DNA from 2 places in the Bacillus altaicus genome. Region 2 is predicted to be linked to the other one. Evidence: riboswitches for the same ligand, from Rfam matches in the RefSeq annotation. Region 2 holds a riboswitch; the other holds the start of a gene.
What was found. Region 2 has a riboswitch for lysine ahead of ACE38F_RS23620 (amino acid permease). Riboswitches for the same ligand answer to the same signal wherever they lie in the genome.
Positions count from the first base shown of each region.

Region 1: linked by a shared signal. The riboswitch ahead of ACE38F_RS19140 (aspartate kinase) and the one ahead of ACE38F_RS23620 (amino acid permease) in region 2 are both predicted to bind lysine.

Region 1 is NZ_CM143394.1:3,707,110-3,716,286, forward strand. Features, by position in the region: gene ACE38F_RS19110 (S-layer homology domain-containing protein) at 1-1,124, opposite strand, end outside; gene ACE38F_RS19115 (N-acetylmuramoyl-L-alanine amidase) at 1,389-2,633, opposite strand; gene ACE38F_RS19120 (8-oxo-dGTP diphosphatase) at 2,807-3,292, shown strand; gene ACE38F_RS19125 (YndJ family protein) at 3,321-4,946, opposite strand; gene ACE38F_RS19130 (DUF4166 domain-containing protein) at 4,952-5,563, opposite strand; gene ACE38F_RS19135 (DoxX-like family protein) at 5,568-6,476, opposite strand; lysine riboswitch at 6,669-6,855, shown strand; gene ACE38F_RS19140 (aspartate kinase) at 7,057-8,286, shown strand; partial or broken gene ACE38F_RS19145 (helix-turn-helix domain-containing protein) at 8,476-8,565, opposite strand; gene asnA (aspartate--ammonia ligase) at 8,613-9,177, opposite strand, start outside.
Region 2 is NZ_CM143394.1:4,567,014-4,576,190, reverse strand. Features, by position in the region: gene ACE38F_RS23640 (NAD(P)H-dependent oxidoreductase) at 1-58, shown strand, start outside; gene ACE38F_RS23635 (general stress protein) at 205-723, opposite strand; gene ACE38F_RS23630 (hypothetical protein) at 735-938, opposite strand; gene ACE38F_RS23625 (ABC transporter permease) at 1,100-2,299, opposite strand; gene ACE38F_RS23620 (amino acid permease) at 2,360-3,784, opposite strand; lysine riboswitch at 3,931-4,112, opposite strand; gene gapN (NADP-dependent glyceraldehyde-3-phosphate dehydrogenase) at 4,291-5,730, opposite strand; gene ACE38F_RS23610 (ABC transporter ATP-binding protein) at 6,514-8,274, shown strand; gene ACE38F_RS23605 (ABC transporter ATP-binding protein) at 8,271-9,177, shown strand, end outside.

The DNA.
Region 1 (9,177 bases), 860 kb from region 2:
CCTAATGCCTCTACATTTAATGTATTAGGGTTTTTCGATAATCGTTTTACATTTTGATAATCTTTGTTATTGAAAGGCTTAATACGTTCCATAATATTAGCGATTTTGCCAGCCCATTCTTTATCAGTTGAATACATTACATTCATCGCAGGTAATGTGTAACCTTTGAAATACTTAGCACCTTGTTCTAAGTAATTCTTTCTCACATAATCAGCATTGTATGAAATACTTAATCCATAAGATGGTAAATATTTTGCATGTGCGAATGGATCCCAATCATACGCTCGTAGTCCAAATAAATTATGTTTACGATATGCAATTTCTGATTTCCCGTATCCAGACTCTAAGATTGCATGTGCTGCTAAATATAAAGAGTTCACGCCATACTCGTTTTGTGCTTTAATAAAGTCTTGTCCAACTCCAACAAGCGGACTATCGGGATGATATCTTTTAATATAATTATCAATCTCTTGAGCTGTTACATTAGAAGGTAATGTTACATCTAAATCGATATATGATGCCATGGCGTTATATAAAAATTGTGCATATTCTTCCCGTGTTAAAACACCTGTTGGATTAAATGCACCAGCTCCATTACCTGCAGCAACACCGTTAGACTCTAATGCACTAATCGCTTCATTTGCCCAATGATCTTTCGGAACATCATTAAATGTATGATTAGCTTTTACTTTTAGTTTAAAGGCTTTCTGTAAAATTACAGCCATTTCAGCACGAGTTACAGATTCTTTCGGTCTAAATGTTCCTTTACCATTACCTACGAAAATCCCCATATCTGTTAAAGCTAAAATTTCTTTTTGGAACATTGTTGTCCCTTCGTTAATATCAGAGTATGGATTTTTATATTCGCTTTTCGCTTCTGCCTTTAACGCACGATACATTAATGCAGCTACTTGCTCACGAGTTACAACATCCCCGAATCCAAACTTCCCATTATCATATCCTGCAATAATTTCTTTTGACGTTAAATTAGTAATTGCTTTATACGACCAATGACCTTTCGGAACGTCTGGAAAATCTTTTTCAGCTGCAAATGAAGTTGCCGGAGCCATCACTACTTGAAGTGCGACTGTCACTGCTAACACATTAGAAATAATTTTTTTCATATTTTTTAACACGTTATGTATATGCTTGTCCCGTGTTAACTTGCCTCCCTTTATAATAAAATTTTCCCTATTAAACTAACAAACTCTTAATTCAATTAATTAGTCAACAGTAAAAGTATACGTGATAAAAATAAACTAATCTACCATTATTTTATTTATAATCAGCATAATACGATATATCTTTTTATTTCGATACAAAATTATATAAACTCATATAAAAAGCCCATCTCTATATAGACGATGGGCTTAGCAAACGATATTTTTTTATTTAGCTAAACGATACTTTGAAACATTGAAACCTTTCCACTCATAATAATCTAAAATACCAGCATAAATTGCCTCTGCAGCAATTTGCCTTCCTGATTCAGTAGCTAATTTTCCATTATCTATATTATTATCTATAAAGGCAAGCTCTGTTAAGACTGCTGGTACTGTATTTTTATTTACTACATAAAATGAATGATCATCTTTTATATTTCTATCTCTTGTATGTAGTGCTTCTACTACTCGTTTTTGAATTTTTTGTGCTAATACTTCGCTATCCTTTTCAATCTGTGTCTCTTCCCCAGACTTGGATTTTTTATAATAATATGTTTCCGTTCCATGACCATCATGATTTTCAGAAGAGTTTGCATGAATGCTTACAAATATATCTCCATTGTTCTCTTGACCAAATTTCACTCGATTCACAAGAGATTCATTCTTGTTACTTCCTGGATTTCCGTTCTCTTCACGTGTTAACAAAGCTTTTAAAGGTGTATTTTTTTCTAACAACTTCTGTAATCTTAAAGATGTATCAAATACAATTTCACTTTCCTTTACACCTTGCCCTGGATTCCCTGGATCAAATCCTCCATGACCAGGATCAATAATAACTACCTTTTCCACTAATGGATTTCCAACTTTAATTGAATCAGCCTTTTTAATAAATTGAGCTGCTTCTGCTTTAGTTAGAATTTTTTCAGGCTCCCATTTGTTACCAGTACCAACAGAAATCCCCAATTCAACTAGGATGTTAGCTTTTGCTTTACCCCAGCTTTTTTCTAAATCACTGAATTTAGTTGCTGGAGTACCGTTTACTTTAGAATCTAATTTGTAAGCTTCTACAATAAGAGATGCCATTGAAACGCGGTCGATTTTTCCAGTTGGATCGAATACGCCGACATCTTTCCCTTTAACAACACCAGCTTTTTCTACAGCTGCGATGTATGGGGTATACCATCCGTTTTGAGAGTCACCGAAAGATGGTTTAGCATCTTTATCGAATGGTAAGTTTAAGATTTTAGCCATCATTGTAGCTGCTTCTGCACGAGTGATCTCTTTTCCAGGCTCGAACATTCCTTTCTCGTTACCTGTAACTGCGCCTTTTTCTGCTAAGTAGTTAATAGAATCTTCTGCCCAGTGTTTAGCTGGGACATCTGGAAATGTTTTTGTTTGTGCGAGACTGCTAGATGAATAAGATAATATACTAGCTGCGATTACTCCTGCTGCGATTATTCTATTTTTCATAGAATATATTCCCCTCTCAAGTACAATATTTTTATATAACGGAATAATTATAGTTCTGAAAATTAGTAATAGTCAATCGTAATTTGTATAATTTTGTCTTATTATTGTATTTTTTGGAACGAATAACTATAGTTAAACTATAAGATACTCATTTTATAAGAGGAGAGATTCGCATGAGTACGAATTGGAAAAGTATCGAACACCGCATTTATACAATGTGTATGATTCAGCGTAATAACGAAGTATTACTAATACAACGGCCAGATCATCTAGGTTTCCCTGGTTACATCGCTCCGGGTGGAAAAGTAGATTTCCCAGAAAGTATCGTTCAAGCTGCTATACGAGAAGTAAAAGAAGAAACTGGATTACTTGTTTCCAATTTAATTTTTAAAGGATTAGACGAATATGTAAATCCAAAAGAACAGGTTCGCTATATGGTTTTCAATTATTGGACAAATTCATTTGAAGGTAGCCTTCTTCCTCACCCTCCAGAAGGGGAATTAACATGGGTTCCAATTGATTCCGCGTTACATCTTCCTATGCAAGGGTGGTTTAAAGAAAGATTCCCATTTTTTTTTGAAAAAAGCACTTTCGAAATTCAACGTGTTTTGGATCGAGACTTAGATAAACAAGTTGCTATGACAATTACCCATACGTAAACAAGCTTGGAATCTCTCCAAGCTTTTCTTACTTTCCCTCTATTTTCTTAATCTCATAATCAACTTCTAAAAACTTAACTCCAAATATCCACATTCTATGATTAGCTTCTAATATTTGATCCTTGCTCTCTTTAATAATAAAAGTCTCTGCTAATGGTAAACGTATTGTAAAGAAACGAGTATGTAAATAAATCCCCTCATCTCCCTTACCATTTCTTCTCAGCTTACTAGTAATGATTAAATCATTACTCTTATTACATAATTTCAAAACTCCCGTCATATTCGAATATGGTAAAGGCAATGCGATATTCATATATGTATCGTTCTTGTATGCATGCTTTGAATAAAGGGCTACAAAAATCGTTTGCCCCTCTTCATTCTTTCTTAGCCAAGCCCTCACATTTTCCCTACCATCTCTTGCATCTTTCACACCAATAATAGAACCTTGCATTGCTTCCCACTTACCACCCATTCCTAAATGTATTTGTCCTACACGCTTACTCATTTTCTCATAACAAAATGCAAGCGGGCGAAACCAACGAGTCCATTTAATATGCGATTGTAACTCATACTCTTTTGTATTTTCATAAAAACAAATAATACTTAAAGGAATCTTCGTCGCGTCAAATGCCTCACTATGAAAATCATTCATTTTATCAACTAAACCTTTGTATTCCTTGTTATCTATTAAATTTCTGTTATGTAAAAATGCTTCACCAACTGTCGCATTTCCTCTTAACCTGCTCATTGGTTTCCCGTAATATTTATAATTCGGAGCACTCTTTTCAATCATCCAGCCGACAAATGCTGGTAACGCTACTCCAATTCCATTGACAACACCGTGGATCCAAACCATTTGTGCAATTGTAATCGTCATTACTTGTTTGAAATTCCCGTATGAATATATGAGTGAAAACATTATCGTTACCATAAGTGTGCTGGATGAAAGAGTAAGGAGAATCTTTGTACTTATAGCATTAAATTTCGTTCTCCACACGTAAACTCCATATCCGTAAATGGCAAATAAATATACGAACACTGCAAAAAATTCAAACACCCTCGAATACGTAATTCCTATCGCAACTGTCATTGGAGAAATGACGATGATAAACATAATAGCGTCATATAACTTACTTCCCCGTTCTCTTTTCCTTCCAAGTAAACCAGCTGATAACGGCAATAGAAATGCCGAGTAATGAAAGTGTGCAGCTGTGAGTAAAACTATGTCAGAACTAAAATGCATAATGGGGAATTTTGCTACAGAAGCAAAAAACCAAAAACCACCTAAAAACAAATAAATAAAAGCACTATCTATAGCTGCTTCCTCTAACGGCTTCCATCCTCTTTCTAGCAATCTACTTATACCAAATAATGCAACGATTCCTGTATATGCAAACCAAAGTAGCGCAAAGAAATAGTGATTTGTTACGAAAGCTAGCATTGCACTGATTGCTGCAATTGGATATAAAAACGATACAAATTTATAAAATAATAAATACGTTCCATTTCTTGTTTCTTTGTCAATAATACAAAATGACATCGGTATAAATAATAAGATAGATAACAATATAATTGCTTCAACAGGATTTACATTCGACCACTCGTATATTAGAAATATAATATAACAAACAAGCCCAAATAGTATATTTTTCATATCGTTTATTCCCTTTCCACAAATGTTCCCTTATATGAAAATAACGAACCAATTAACGGATTTCGTACTTGTACATGAATTCGAAAACATTGTAGTGTTTCATCATAACTTTCTACAATTTTTGCCTCTCCGTATAAAAATCTAGGTAACGGTATTTTTCTTCCAAACATAAAAAACCATTGTTTCTTTGAAAAAATATGCATCCCGCCTTTTTCATCAATATAAAAATTCAACGTAGAAACGAGTATATGCGGTTCGCCAAAATAATCTACAATTTCATTATTCTCTTCATCCAACTTCATAACAGCGTTAAAATATCTTTTCTTATTATGAAAATAAAAAGTACGATTCCACCGTACAAATTCTTTCCCCTGTCCATCTCGCTCAGCGGTATTATGTATCACAAACGGAACTTTTTGCCCTCGCTCAGAGAAAAACATACGGAACTTCGATGTAATTTTTAATATTAATTTAACGAAAAAAGATCCTCCATAAATTTCATCCATTTCCCCTTCCCCAATAAAGCTATTTCCCTTTGTTATCGCATATCGTTCCTGCAATTTTGGATGAAGCCTTTTATAAGAATCCCCTAATAATCTTTCATAAATATTAACCATATACTTATCCCTTTCTCGTCCTCTTACAATTTTTTGCACTCGGCAAATTAGTGCTATTCATATAACCGACAATCGATAACCCTATTAGAAGAAAATTTAATGTAATCGGATTAAACGGCTCTGTAAAACTTGTGATATTCGTAACTCCTGCCACTATAGTTAAGCCTATTAACATAACAATATGCAATATAAACAACTTTCGTTTTTGAAATGGCAATAGCCACATAACACCCCATATTATTTCTAAAAATCCAACTATTTTAAGTATAAAAATACTACTTTCATTCGATTCGATTAGTGCAGAAAGCATCTTTACTTCTTCTGAATGAGTAAACATCAATTTCGGTACAATCCCTTGATATAACCATACGAAAGCAAATAAAAAGCAAACGAGCCAATACGTCATCGTTCTTCTAATTAGCAACTTAGGATGAAGTCCCTTTTCTAACCATAATTTTAAAGCATCAAAACTCCATGCAGTTGCCCAACCTAATAGCGGACGAAAAATATATGAATCTATCACATTCCCTATACGACCAAACCTTGTATCATAATCATATTGCGTTTCAAAATGAATATGTTCTCCATTCGGGGTATACTTCCAATAACCTCGTCCTATTTGTATAAGTGATAGCTTATTGTCTGTCCAAAATTTCAAAGAGGAAATGCGCTCTCCAGTTTCTTTTCTTATTTCACCTATCGATTCCCCTTCTCCGGCTATTTCAAGCCCGAAACCAATCTTCGTTTTATATAAAAACTTCTGCGGCTCCCCTTCTTTTTTCTCTAAATACGAAATTTCCGTAAAACGGGCATCCCACTCTGTATGTATATCAGGCTCTTGTGTATATGCCCATAATTTCTTCATTTTTGTGTTCATTTCTGTTGCTACATAAATAGGCTTTTTCTTGCCCATCCTTCCACCTCCCATGCTCTATATTTTTAATGTACATGCAACGAATTTATTTTGCTACATTTTTCACAAACTAATTTAATAAAAAGATAGAATTTCAAAAAAATACAAAAAACACTTGATTCCCTGAAAAATTTAAATTATTATAAAACAAATGTTACCAACAACTTCATAAATCATACACTCTCGCCTAAAACGTGAGATAGAGGTTGCAACGCTTATAAGTATTCTAAAGGAGACACAGAGATGTCTATGATCTTAGAGGAAAGGAAGTGTTGCCGAAATTGATAAATTTCTCTGCATTTATCAATTGGGGCTGTTTTCGAATAGAAACAGAACTGTCATATGTACAGACGTGTACGTATGAAGAGCTATCTACAAAAAAGAGATATCATTTTTATGATATTCCTTTTTTGGCGGTTTTTTTATTAGCTCCGTTTTCTGTTTCCCTTTTCCTGTAACAGCACCATCCTCACTTATTTGAGATGGTGTTTTTTGTTTTTCTCTCTGGTAACTACAGGCATATTGGGATTTGTATATGTCCTAACCTATTCTTAAAAATGGACGAAAGAAGGAATTCGTAATGGAAACGATTGTACAAAAATTTGGCGGTACTTCTGTCGGAAGCGTCGAACGCATTCAACATGTAGCAAATTTAATTATTGAAGAATATGAACGAGGACATAGTATTGTCTCTGTCGTTTCAGCAATGGGGAAAAGTACGGATAAACTTGTAGCACTTGCTAACGCTATTACTGAAAATCCAAGTAAACGTGAAATGGATATGCTCCTATCTACAGGAGAACAAGTAACCATTTCATTATTAACAATGGCACTACAAACAAAAGGTTATAACGCAATTTCATTAACAGGATGGCAGGCTGGTATTACGACAGAATCTGTACATAGTAGTGCACGGATTACTGACATTAATACTGGTCGTATTCAATCCTATCTTGCTGATGGCACGATTGTTATAGTAGCTGGTTTCCAAGGAGTAAGTGAAGAACATGAAATTACCACACTTGGCCGCGGTGGCTCCGATACGACTGCTGTCGCATTAGCTGCGGCACTAAAAGCAAAAAAATGTGATATTTATACGGATGTGTCAGGCGTATATACGACTGATCCACGAGTTGTACAAGATGCTTATAAATTAGATGAAATTTCTTATGACGAAATGTTAGAGCTTGCCAACCTCGGTGCTGGCGTATTACACCCACGCGCTGTTGAGTTTGCTAAAAATCATAATGTAATTTTAGAAGTTCGCTCAAGTATGGAACAAGAAAACGGAACAATTGTAAGGGGAGAATGTAACATGGAACAACAATCAATCGTTAAAGGTATTGCATTTGAGGATAATATTACACGCATCACAATTAAAGGATTAGAACAAGGTGCACTTTCAACAGTTTTCTCTACATTAGCAGCGGCACATATTAATGTAGATATTATTATTCAAAGTATTACAAATGAAGGAACTGTTCACCTCTCCTTCTCGATCCATTCTAATGATTTAAGAGAAACATTAGAAGTGTTAGAACAAAATCAAGAGGCACTTCACTATGAATCTGTAGAACATGAAAATCATTTAGCGAAAGTATCAATTGTAGGATCTGGTATGGTATCTAACCCGGGAGTTGCTGCGAATATGTTCACTACTTTAAAAGAAGGCGGTATTCATATTAAAATGGTAAGTACATCTGAAATTAAAGTATCAGTTGTCATTGACCGTATTCACTTAGTAGATGGCGTTGAAGCACTCCATCAATCATTTATGGCGAAAATTGAGCCTTTAGTACAAATGATTTAATTTCCGCCAGTAAAACTTACAACAAATTATATTAATCTATTTCCTTCCTATATAAATAGAAAGCTGTCCACATAGAATTTTAAAAATCTATGCAGACAGCTTTTTATCTTGTTATCGATATCCGAAGATCATTATAAAACAATTAGATTATTCTTTATACCCTTTCCTAGGAAATATAAATGACTCTTCTTATTTCTTATCACATATACCCTTTCGCTCTTTCCCTTGAAAAAACGATCTATATTCATTCAAAATAACTTTTTTCACGTCAAAGTAAAAAAGGGAGAGTAGCTCTTATTCCACAGCTACTCTCCCTCTCACTTATATTAAAACAAATGAATGTTTTCTTTCTTGCAAGCTTCACGTAAATCGTCAGGCCATACAGAAGATTGAACTTCACCGATATGTGCTTTACGTAAGAAGTACATACACATTCTTGATTGGCCGATACCACCACCAATTGTTAATGGTAGTACGTCTTCTAAAATACCTTTATGGAAATCATACTCACGTTTGAAGTCTTCACCAGTTTTCGTTAATTGCTCATCAAGTGCTTTACTATCAACACGAATTCCCATTGATGATAATTCGAATGAAGCTTGTAGTACTGGGTGCCAGAATAAAATGTCACCGTTTAATTTCCAATCATCATAATCGGATGCGCGTCCATCGTGCTTTTCACCTGAACGGAGTGCATCACCAATTCCAATAATAAAGACTGCACCGTGTTCTTTCGCAATTGCATGTTCACGATCTTTCGGTGTTAATTCTGGATATTTATCTTCCAGTTCTTGAGAAGTAATGAAAACAATTTCTTCTGGTAAATACTTTCCGAGGAACGGATATTTTTCAAATAAGTGATCTTCTAATTCTTTGAATATTCCATAAATT
Region 2 (9,177 bases):
TCCGGATATTGAGAAGTTTTTGATGGACTTGAAGAATCATTTGGCTGAAGTAATTTAATAATAGTTTGCATCTTTGTGCGTAAAAAGGTTCATCTTTAAAAATGTAAAAGAAGGTACTACTAAGAGTGTAGTACCTTCTCTTGCATTCATAAAAATTGCTTAGTTTTTCTTAGCTTAAAGTCTTCATAAGCGGAATTTAACCTTTTATGAAATACGTTGAAAATCTTTACTCATACAGGACTGTTTTAGTTTTTTTGATTTTATCAAATATTTAATATCAGAGGTGTTATCATATGAAAGCTGAATATGATAATAGTTAATATACTCAAATAATGCAAAAACATAAACGAATAGGGCGAATGATAGCCCGCCCAAAGGTAATTGGGGATACCAAATTAAAAAATCAATAGTAAACATAATAAGTCCTGTGATAATCAATCCTATATTTATCTTTTTTAGCATTTTTAAATATTGAATAATCCTAATAGGTGTAACAGATGTTTTCTCTTTTTTTAGTCTTTTCCACTTTACGTACCAGTAAACAGTTCCTTGTAGTAAGAGAAACTCTAAAAGAAGAAATGAGACCCAAAAAGAGTATAGGGAATATAAATGTAATGTAGGATAAACATAATTAATTACATAACTTGTAAAAATAAAAGTAATGACTGAAAATAACTCACCTGTGTATAGATAGGAAAGCCTTTTTTCTAGGTTGCTTTTCATGGTTTTTCTTTTTAAAAAGGATCAACTTCAGCTAAATTAGGATTGGCATTCGGGCTTGTTAATAAATTCTTCAGTTCACCTACTTCAGAGAGAGCGACGAGAATATAACCACTAATGAGGACGATGAGTCCGATGACTCGTAATGTTTGCAATTTAATGTCACGGCTATTTTCTTCTGAGTTGTTTTGGGGCGTTGCAGGCGGATTGTTGTTCATAATAGAGCTCCTATCTTTTTTATTTATATGTGCGAAATCATTATTAACTTATGGATAGGCATTTCTCATATAGTCATTTTCACTATATGAGAAATGCCTACGAAAAGTGATTAGAAATTTTAGGACGAGAAAAGAGGCTGTTATGTACAGCCTCTTTTTCGTTAAAATGAAGAAATCCTCTTCTTCGTTTTCGGTACGATAACAAATTTAACCCAGAGCATCCCAATGACTGCAATGATCAAACTATGTAGTAATTGTCCTGTAGCAACGAGTATAACACTTGAAAATACAATGAGTTGAATACTTAGTAATGTGAGAATTAAGCTGAGAAATTGATTCATTCTTTCTTCAGTAGCAATTGGATATAATGCCACAATAATATTTCCCGAAAAATATTTCCACAGCGAACGAAGCTGCATAGAGATCATGTATAGGACGATGTAAGCGATAGCACCTTTTACATATAGATTCGGTACGAAATATACGATAAAGGAACCGATTAACCCCAAGCGAATATATATACCAAAATAATCATTCCCACGTAAAAACGATAGTGTATGTAAATAGAAGAAAGTAGCTTGTTTTTTATGTAGTAAAGGTTCGATCCAATTTGTAAGCCATTTTCTGCCGTTTACTTGTTTTTTTAGCTGGGGAACATCAGTGAAGATGCTAGCGAATTGATAAAATCGTATGTCCATTTTTTCTTCTTGTTCGATTATGTATTCCCACGGTATTCGTTTTATTGGTTGTTTCTTCGTATATAGAAGTAGGAAAGCGAGAAGTAAGAGTAATCCGCCTAATACAATCACATTTGCAGTATAAAATAGCATGTAAATGATAAGGGCGTTACAAGCAACACGAATGATAAGCCATATGCTTTTTTCATAACTATCACGCCACATCCAGTGTATGTACATGTTCCAAGCTTTCGTAATCATTAAAACGATAAAGATTGTACATAAAAAAGGTACGGTTAATTGTAATGATTGCATGGCAAGCGGTACGATAATAAGGAACATAAATACAAGCGGGAAAAGTTGAATGATGTAATTATATAGAAGAGATTTTTTAAAATAAGATGTTAATTTCTCTTCTAGCGCTAGTAAATAGACAGCGTCAGGTTTTTGAATAAATGTGCGAATTGGGCATCTCGTTATAATGAGTGTAAGTACGATTGTGATGAGTAATAAAGATATTCCTTTAGAAGGATCCGTTTTAAGAAACTTGGCGTAATAATATGCACCTACACATGAGACGAAGATGAAACTATATAGCAAACCGTTAATCATACGTGCAAAGTATGTGATGGCATTTTGAATATGTTGTTGAAAGCGAGAGCTCCATAGTGATTCGATTGACATGTTTTTCACCTCTTTTTTCTATTATATATGTTTTATTAAGCAAAAAACGAGCAAATTGCGTTATGCAACTTGCTCGTTTTTCTTTTCGTTATTTTTTTTCTGATCACGATTCATTAATGGATAGAAGGCAAAGCCAATTACGAATAAACCAATCCCGAGAAGGAATGTTTTTATATCGGATGCGCCTGTTTTAATAACCCATAGTGCATAGCAAAGTGCGATCGCTGCGACTATGCCATCTGTAATTCTTGCCCGCATTTCATTTTTGTATGTTTCACCAGTTGCGACTAGCTTTAACTGGAAGATTGGTGAAACGAGATATGGAATGAGGTAGGCTAAAGTTGATACTGTAATAACGAATGTATAAGCTTCCGCAATTGTTCCTGATAATGTTGAGAATAAGAACACTTGCGACATAATGTTTGTTAATCGTAGTGAATGAATTGGACTTCCTTTTTTATTCGTTTTTGCGAAGAAGGAAGGGAAGAAACCTTCTTTTGCTGCTTGATAAGGTACTTCTGAGCTTAATAAAATCCAGCCTAATATGGAACCGAATAGGGAAGTAAGAGCAAGTAATGCCATAAGTTTCCCGCCGCCGTGACCCATTGCAGCGTTTAATGCATCTGCTAATGGACGTTCAGAAGCTTGTAATTTATCAACGTGAAGTACACCCATTGTTAAAATTGTAATTCCTAAATAAATTGCAACTGTTATTAGTAAACCGGCAACTGTTGCACGTTTTACCGTTTTGGGAGAAGTAGCTCGGTTTGATAAAAGAACGGCTGATTCAATTCCGATAAATGCCCAAAGTGTTGTAAGAGCAGCTAAATTTACTTGTGAAAGGAGACCGTGTGATACGCCTTCTTTATCGATCATCGGTGTGTACCATTGTCCAAATTTAGAAGCTTCGAACGCAAATAACGTAACAATGATGAATAGAAGGAATCCAGTTACTTTCGTTGTTGTTGCTAAGAAGTTTAGTTTCCCAGCTCCGCTTACACCGTTTGTTAAAATTAAATGAGTGCCCCATAGTAAAATAGAACAAATAGTAAATGTAAGTAGTTTTCCAACTTCTATATTGAAAGAGCCGATTGAAAACAATAGTCGTGTATCTTTCATAATCGGGAAGAAGAGCGATAAATATCCCGCGAAAGATGTAATGATGGCAACGTTACTTGCCCAGTTTGCAACCCAATATCCCCATACTATGCTGAAACCAGCCATTTTCTTTCTTTTTGGTGTTGAGAATAAAGCATATGCATGACTTTGTGGTCCTGTCGTTAAATCAGGACGACGAATTGCTAAATTACCGAAAACAAGAGCTAGCATTAAAACACCAAACCCTGTTGTTAACCAAGCTAAAGTGACACCGAGAGGGCTAGCTGTTTGTGCCAACGTACTTGGCACCATGAAAATACCAGCGCCAACCATGTTGCCGACAACGAAAGCTGTTAGTACCCAAAAGCCCCATTTTTTTTGTTGCATAGAAAATACCTCCAAAGTTAGTATAACCAAGTCAAGCGAGGAGATATGTATGTCTTCCTGGTAAGGAAGAGAAGTTCCAAACAAAACAAAAAAAGCACGTAATTTGCCGCTACATGCTTTCTATCTTATAAGAAACCCACGACATACCTCTCGATAGCTCTCCACAAACGAAACGTTTGTGACAGTTCTGCACTTATTAAATGCAGACCCAGCAAGCGCGCATGGTGGGCACGTCTTACTTCGGCAACCATTCCTTTCTCATTCCTTCATCAATGCCACTACATCTCCTGAAATGATACTTTTAATGATTGCAACCTCTACCTCACCGAGATACGAATGAGGATTTAAATATTAAATTAACGTACTTAAGAGTAACAAATGTATTTTTATACGTCAATGGATATAGTAATAATCAGATTATAGGGAAGAGTTCGTTATTGGTGATGGATACGGTTTTGAACTAAAAAGAAGCTGATCTAAAATTAGATCAGCTTCTACATATAAGATTAAACTAAGTTTAATACAGTTACTTTTTCACGTGTCATAGACTCAAGGCTCTTATGAATACCTTGTGCGCCCATACCTGAACCTTTTACACCGATGAATGGGAAGTGGTCAGGGCCGCGCTCTGTGCGTCCGTTAATTTGAACAGAACCAGTGTCGATTTTGTTAGCAATTGCAAACGCTTTGTTAATGTCTTTCGTGAAGACACTTGCTTGCAGACCGAAGTCTGATTTGTTAGCAATTTCAATCGCTTGTTCGTCAGAAGAAACACGGATGATTGGAAGGATTGGGCCGAATGGCTCTTCCCAAGCAACTTTCATTTCTTCTGTTACGTGGTCGATTAATGTTGGATAAATTAAGTTGCGCTCACGTTTGTTACCGATAACGATTGTTGCACCTTTTTCTACAGCGTCATCAACTAAACCTTGAACGAAGTCAGCAGATTTGTCGTCGATTAATGGGACGATTGTGCTGTCTTGTTCTGGAGATCCAACTGATAATTTAGCTACTTGCTCTTTTAATAAGCCAACAAGCTCGTCTGCTACATTTTCGTGTACAAGTACACGTTTAATAGCTGTACAACGTTGACCAGAGTAAGAGAATGCACCGCTTACGATATGGTTTGCAGCATCTTGTAAGTCAGCATCTTCACGAACGATACCAGGGTCTTTACCACCAAGTTCTAATACAAGTGGAATCATTGCAGCTTTTTTCGCTAAATGTTTACCTGTGTTTGTACCACCTGTGAACGATACCATATTGATACCAGGATGTTCTACTAAGTAGTCACCAATTACAGAACCGCGTCCTGTAGCTACGTTTACAAGACCTTTTGGAAGGCCAGCTTTATGAAGTGCTTCAACCATTTTAACACCGCTAATTGCACCTTGAGTTGCTGGTTTGAAGATAACAGCGTTACCCATAATAAGTGCTGGTGCAAGTTTTGCAGCAGATAAGTTTACTGGGTAGTTAAATGGTGCGATTGCTAATACAACACCAAGTGGTGCGCGTTGGATAATCGCAAGTTTAGATTTCGTTCCGCCAGGGAAGCTATCGCCCATCATGCTTTCTCCGTGCATATGAAGAGCTTCTTCAATAGTGTAACGAATGAAGTCAGCTGTACGAACAACTTCTTTTTTCGCATCTTTATATCCTTTACCGACTTCTTTCATAATGATATCGGCAATTTCATCTTGCATATTTACGAGCTCATCAGCCCATTTATATAAATATTTTGCGCGATCTTGTAGAGAAGCTTCAGCCCATGATTTTTGAGCTTCTTTTGCAGATGCAATTGCTTCATCCACTTCTCCTTGAGTAATTGCTTGTACTTGCCCAATTACTTCGTGTAAGTATGGAGATGGAATGTCGATTGTTTGACCAGAAGAGCTTTCTCTCCATTCTCCGTTTAAATAAAATTTGTACGTATTGCTAGTTGTCATGATTAGTCCTCCTAAAATAGCAACTTGTAAGAGTGAGTATAAGGTGATTGTAGGTGGTTTGATAATATTTTTCAAATGAAATGTTTGTGAAAACGGTTTCTTATTATTTTTTTATTTTGTATGCCCTTTCTTACAGAAGATTCTCTTATTTTAAACTGAATTATAAGTAGAATGCATCACCTTCATTTTTTGTGATAAAAGATTATTTTATTCTAAAGCGAAAAAAATAATTGACAGAATACTCAATAAAGTTGTAAGATTATAAATGGAAAATAAATGAAGGGGGTGTGCGTAATGATTGTAATCGTAAATGTAATGGGCTTAGCTCTGTTAAATGGCGGAAAACATTCATATCATTACGCAACCCGTGCGGATATATAGGACCTTTTTGTCTTATGAGAAGCGTACGTTGCGTATATCGTAACGTACGCTTTTATGCATTCTATTGCATATCGTCAAGCGGCGGTATGCTTTTTTTTGTTTATCCCGCTATTTGCGGGCAGTAAGACTCCCACCTCAAAATTCAGCTGGAGCAAAGAAGTTGGGACGGGAGTCGGGCTGCCCGTAAACGCCCGATTGGTGTGGGCTAATAATCAGTGGGGAATGAACAAAACCCCCACTGATTAAAGTTTCACTTTATTTTCCTCGTTACTATAAAAAATCAGAGTTTGGAAGGTGGAAAAATGTGATGAAATTGTATGGCTTACGAAATGTAAATGTGATGGATTTGGATAGCGGATAAAGAAATGTGAATCAAACGAGAACGAGAAAGGAGAGGTTATATTGTTTTCAGTATTACTAAAGTTAAGCTGGTTTTTTAGGGAGCATTGGAAAAGGTATAGTATCGCAATTGGGGTACTTTTAATTGTAAACGTGATAGAGGTAATTCCTCCGAAAGTGTTAGGAATTACCATTGATAATATTAAAACAGGAGCCTTAACGAATGAGGCGATTATGCAATATATTCTTATTTTACTTGGGGTAACGATTGGTGGATATGTACTTACTTTCATTTGGCAGCACCAACTATTTGGCGGTGCGTTCGTACTTGAGAAAACGATGCGTTCAAAATTTATGGGGCATTTACTTAAGATGACACCGACGTTTTATCAAAAAAATCGTACTGGCGATTTAATGGCGAGAGCGACAAATGATTTAAAAGCAATTTCCATGACAGCAGGTTTTGGTATATTAACGCTCGTTGATTCTAGTCTATATATGCTTACAATCGTTTGTATGATGGGCTTTTCAATTAGTTGGCAGCTAACATTTGCTGCGCTTATACCGCTTCCGATTATGGCGTTTGCGATGAATAGATACGGAAAGAAATTGCATGAACGATTTACAGTCGCACAAGATGCCTTCGGAGATATGAACGATAAAGTGCTTGAATCAATAGCGGGTGTGCGCGTGATTCGTGCGTATGTACAGGAGAACGCTGATCAAGAAAGGTTTCATCATTTAGGAGATGACGTATACGAGAAAAATATGAGAGTAGCAAGAATCGATGCATTATTCCAGCCGACTGTGAAAATGCTCGTCGGTCTTAGTTATTTAATTGGTTTAGTGTACGGTGCATATCTCGTATTCCAATCAAAGGTGACACTTGGTGAGCTCGTTTCTTTTAACGTCTATTTAGGGATGATGATTTGGCCGATGTTTGCAATTGGTGAATTGATTAATGTTATGCAAAGAGGAAATGCTTCGCTCGATCGTGTAAATGAAACGTTAGCTTATGAACCAGATGTAAAGAATCCGAAAGATCCAAAGGTTGTACAAGAGCCAGATTACATTCAATTTGATAACGTTACTTTTTCATATCCTTCATCAATTGAAACAAATTTAAAAAATGTTTCGTTCTCATTAAAACAAGGAGAGACACTTGGAGTTGTTGGGAAAACAGGAAGCGGGAAAACGACGCTCGTTCGTCAGCTTCTTCGTCAATATCCACTTGGAGAAGGGGATATTGCAGTTTCTGATGTGAAGCTAGATAAAATTCCGAATGATAACGTACTTGGCTGGATTGGGTACGTACCTCAGGAACACATTTTATTTTCAAAAACAGCGAAGGAAAATATTTTATTCGGAAACAGAGAAGCGACTGAAGAAGAACTTGAAAAAGCGATTGAAATAGCTGCGTTTAAAAAGGATTTAGAGTTTTTACCAGAAGGTTTAGAAACGCTCGTTGGGGAAAAAGGTGTTTCTTTATCAGGTGGGCAAAAGCAAAGGATTTCGATTGCGAGGGCTGTTATTCAAAATCCGGAAATTTTAATTTTGGACGATTCTTTATCAGCTGTTGATGCTCGTACGGAAGCGGCAATTATTGAAAACATACGAACAGAAAGAAGCGGGAAGACGACGATTATAACGACGCATCGCTTGTCAGCTGTGCAGCACGCGGATTGGATTCTCGTTATGGATAACGGTGAAGTTATTGAAGAAGGTTCGCATGAAGCGCTCATTCGAAATGGGGGCTGGTATGCAGAGCAGTTCGATAGACAACAAGGTGAAAGTGAAAGTGCGGATAGTGGGGTGAAAATATGAGTGTTTCAAAACGATTGTTTCAATATGCAATGAAAGTGAAGGGGCCGATCTTTGCAGCGATGGCGATGCTATTTGTTTTCGTCATTGCAGAACTCGCGGGTCCTTTCGTCGCAAAAACGATGATTGATGAGCATATCGTTGGAATAGAGAGACCTTGGTATGAAACAGAAAAGAGTGAGGATGCTGTTTCATATAATGGCGCCTTGTATAAGCGAAGTGATCGCTTTGAAGAAGGTGAGAAAAAAGGGAAAGAAGTCCGAGTGATTCAAGTTGGTTTTCAGTACTATTTTGTGCCGAATAAAATAACGCTTGAAGGAAGTCGTTCTGTTAAGGGTGATGTGCTTACAGTACAAAGTGGTAAGGCTGTGCAAGTGTATAAAACGAAAGCCTTAACGAAAGAAGAAGTATTTGCGTTTTATAAACCGGAAATAAATCGTTTACTATTACTTGGCGGTGGTTATTTCGCTTTACTAGTAGTCGTATCATTATTTGCATACGGAAAGCAGTTCTTCTTACAGAAGGCGGCAAACAAAATTATTCAAATTATGAGGGAAGACGTCTTTTCCCATATTCAAACGTTGCCAATTCGTTATTTCGATCATTTACCAGCAGGGAAAATTGTATCGCGTGTAACGAATGATACAGAAGCGATTCGTGATTTATATGTAACAGTGCTTGCGACATTCGTCTCTAGTATCATCTATATTATCGGGATTTTCGCTGCACTATTTTTACTTGATGTAAAACTGGCGGCACTATGCTTACTTATCATCCCAATTTTAATTGTTTGGGCGATTATGTATAGAAAGTATGCGTCTGTATACAATCATAAAATGCGTTCGCGTTTATCGGATATTAACGGAACAGTGAATGAATCGATTCAAGGGATGCCAATTATTCAAG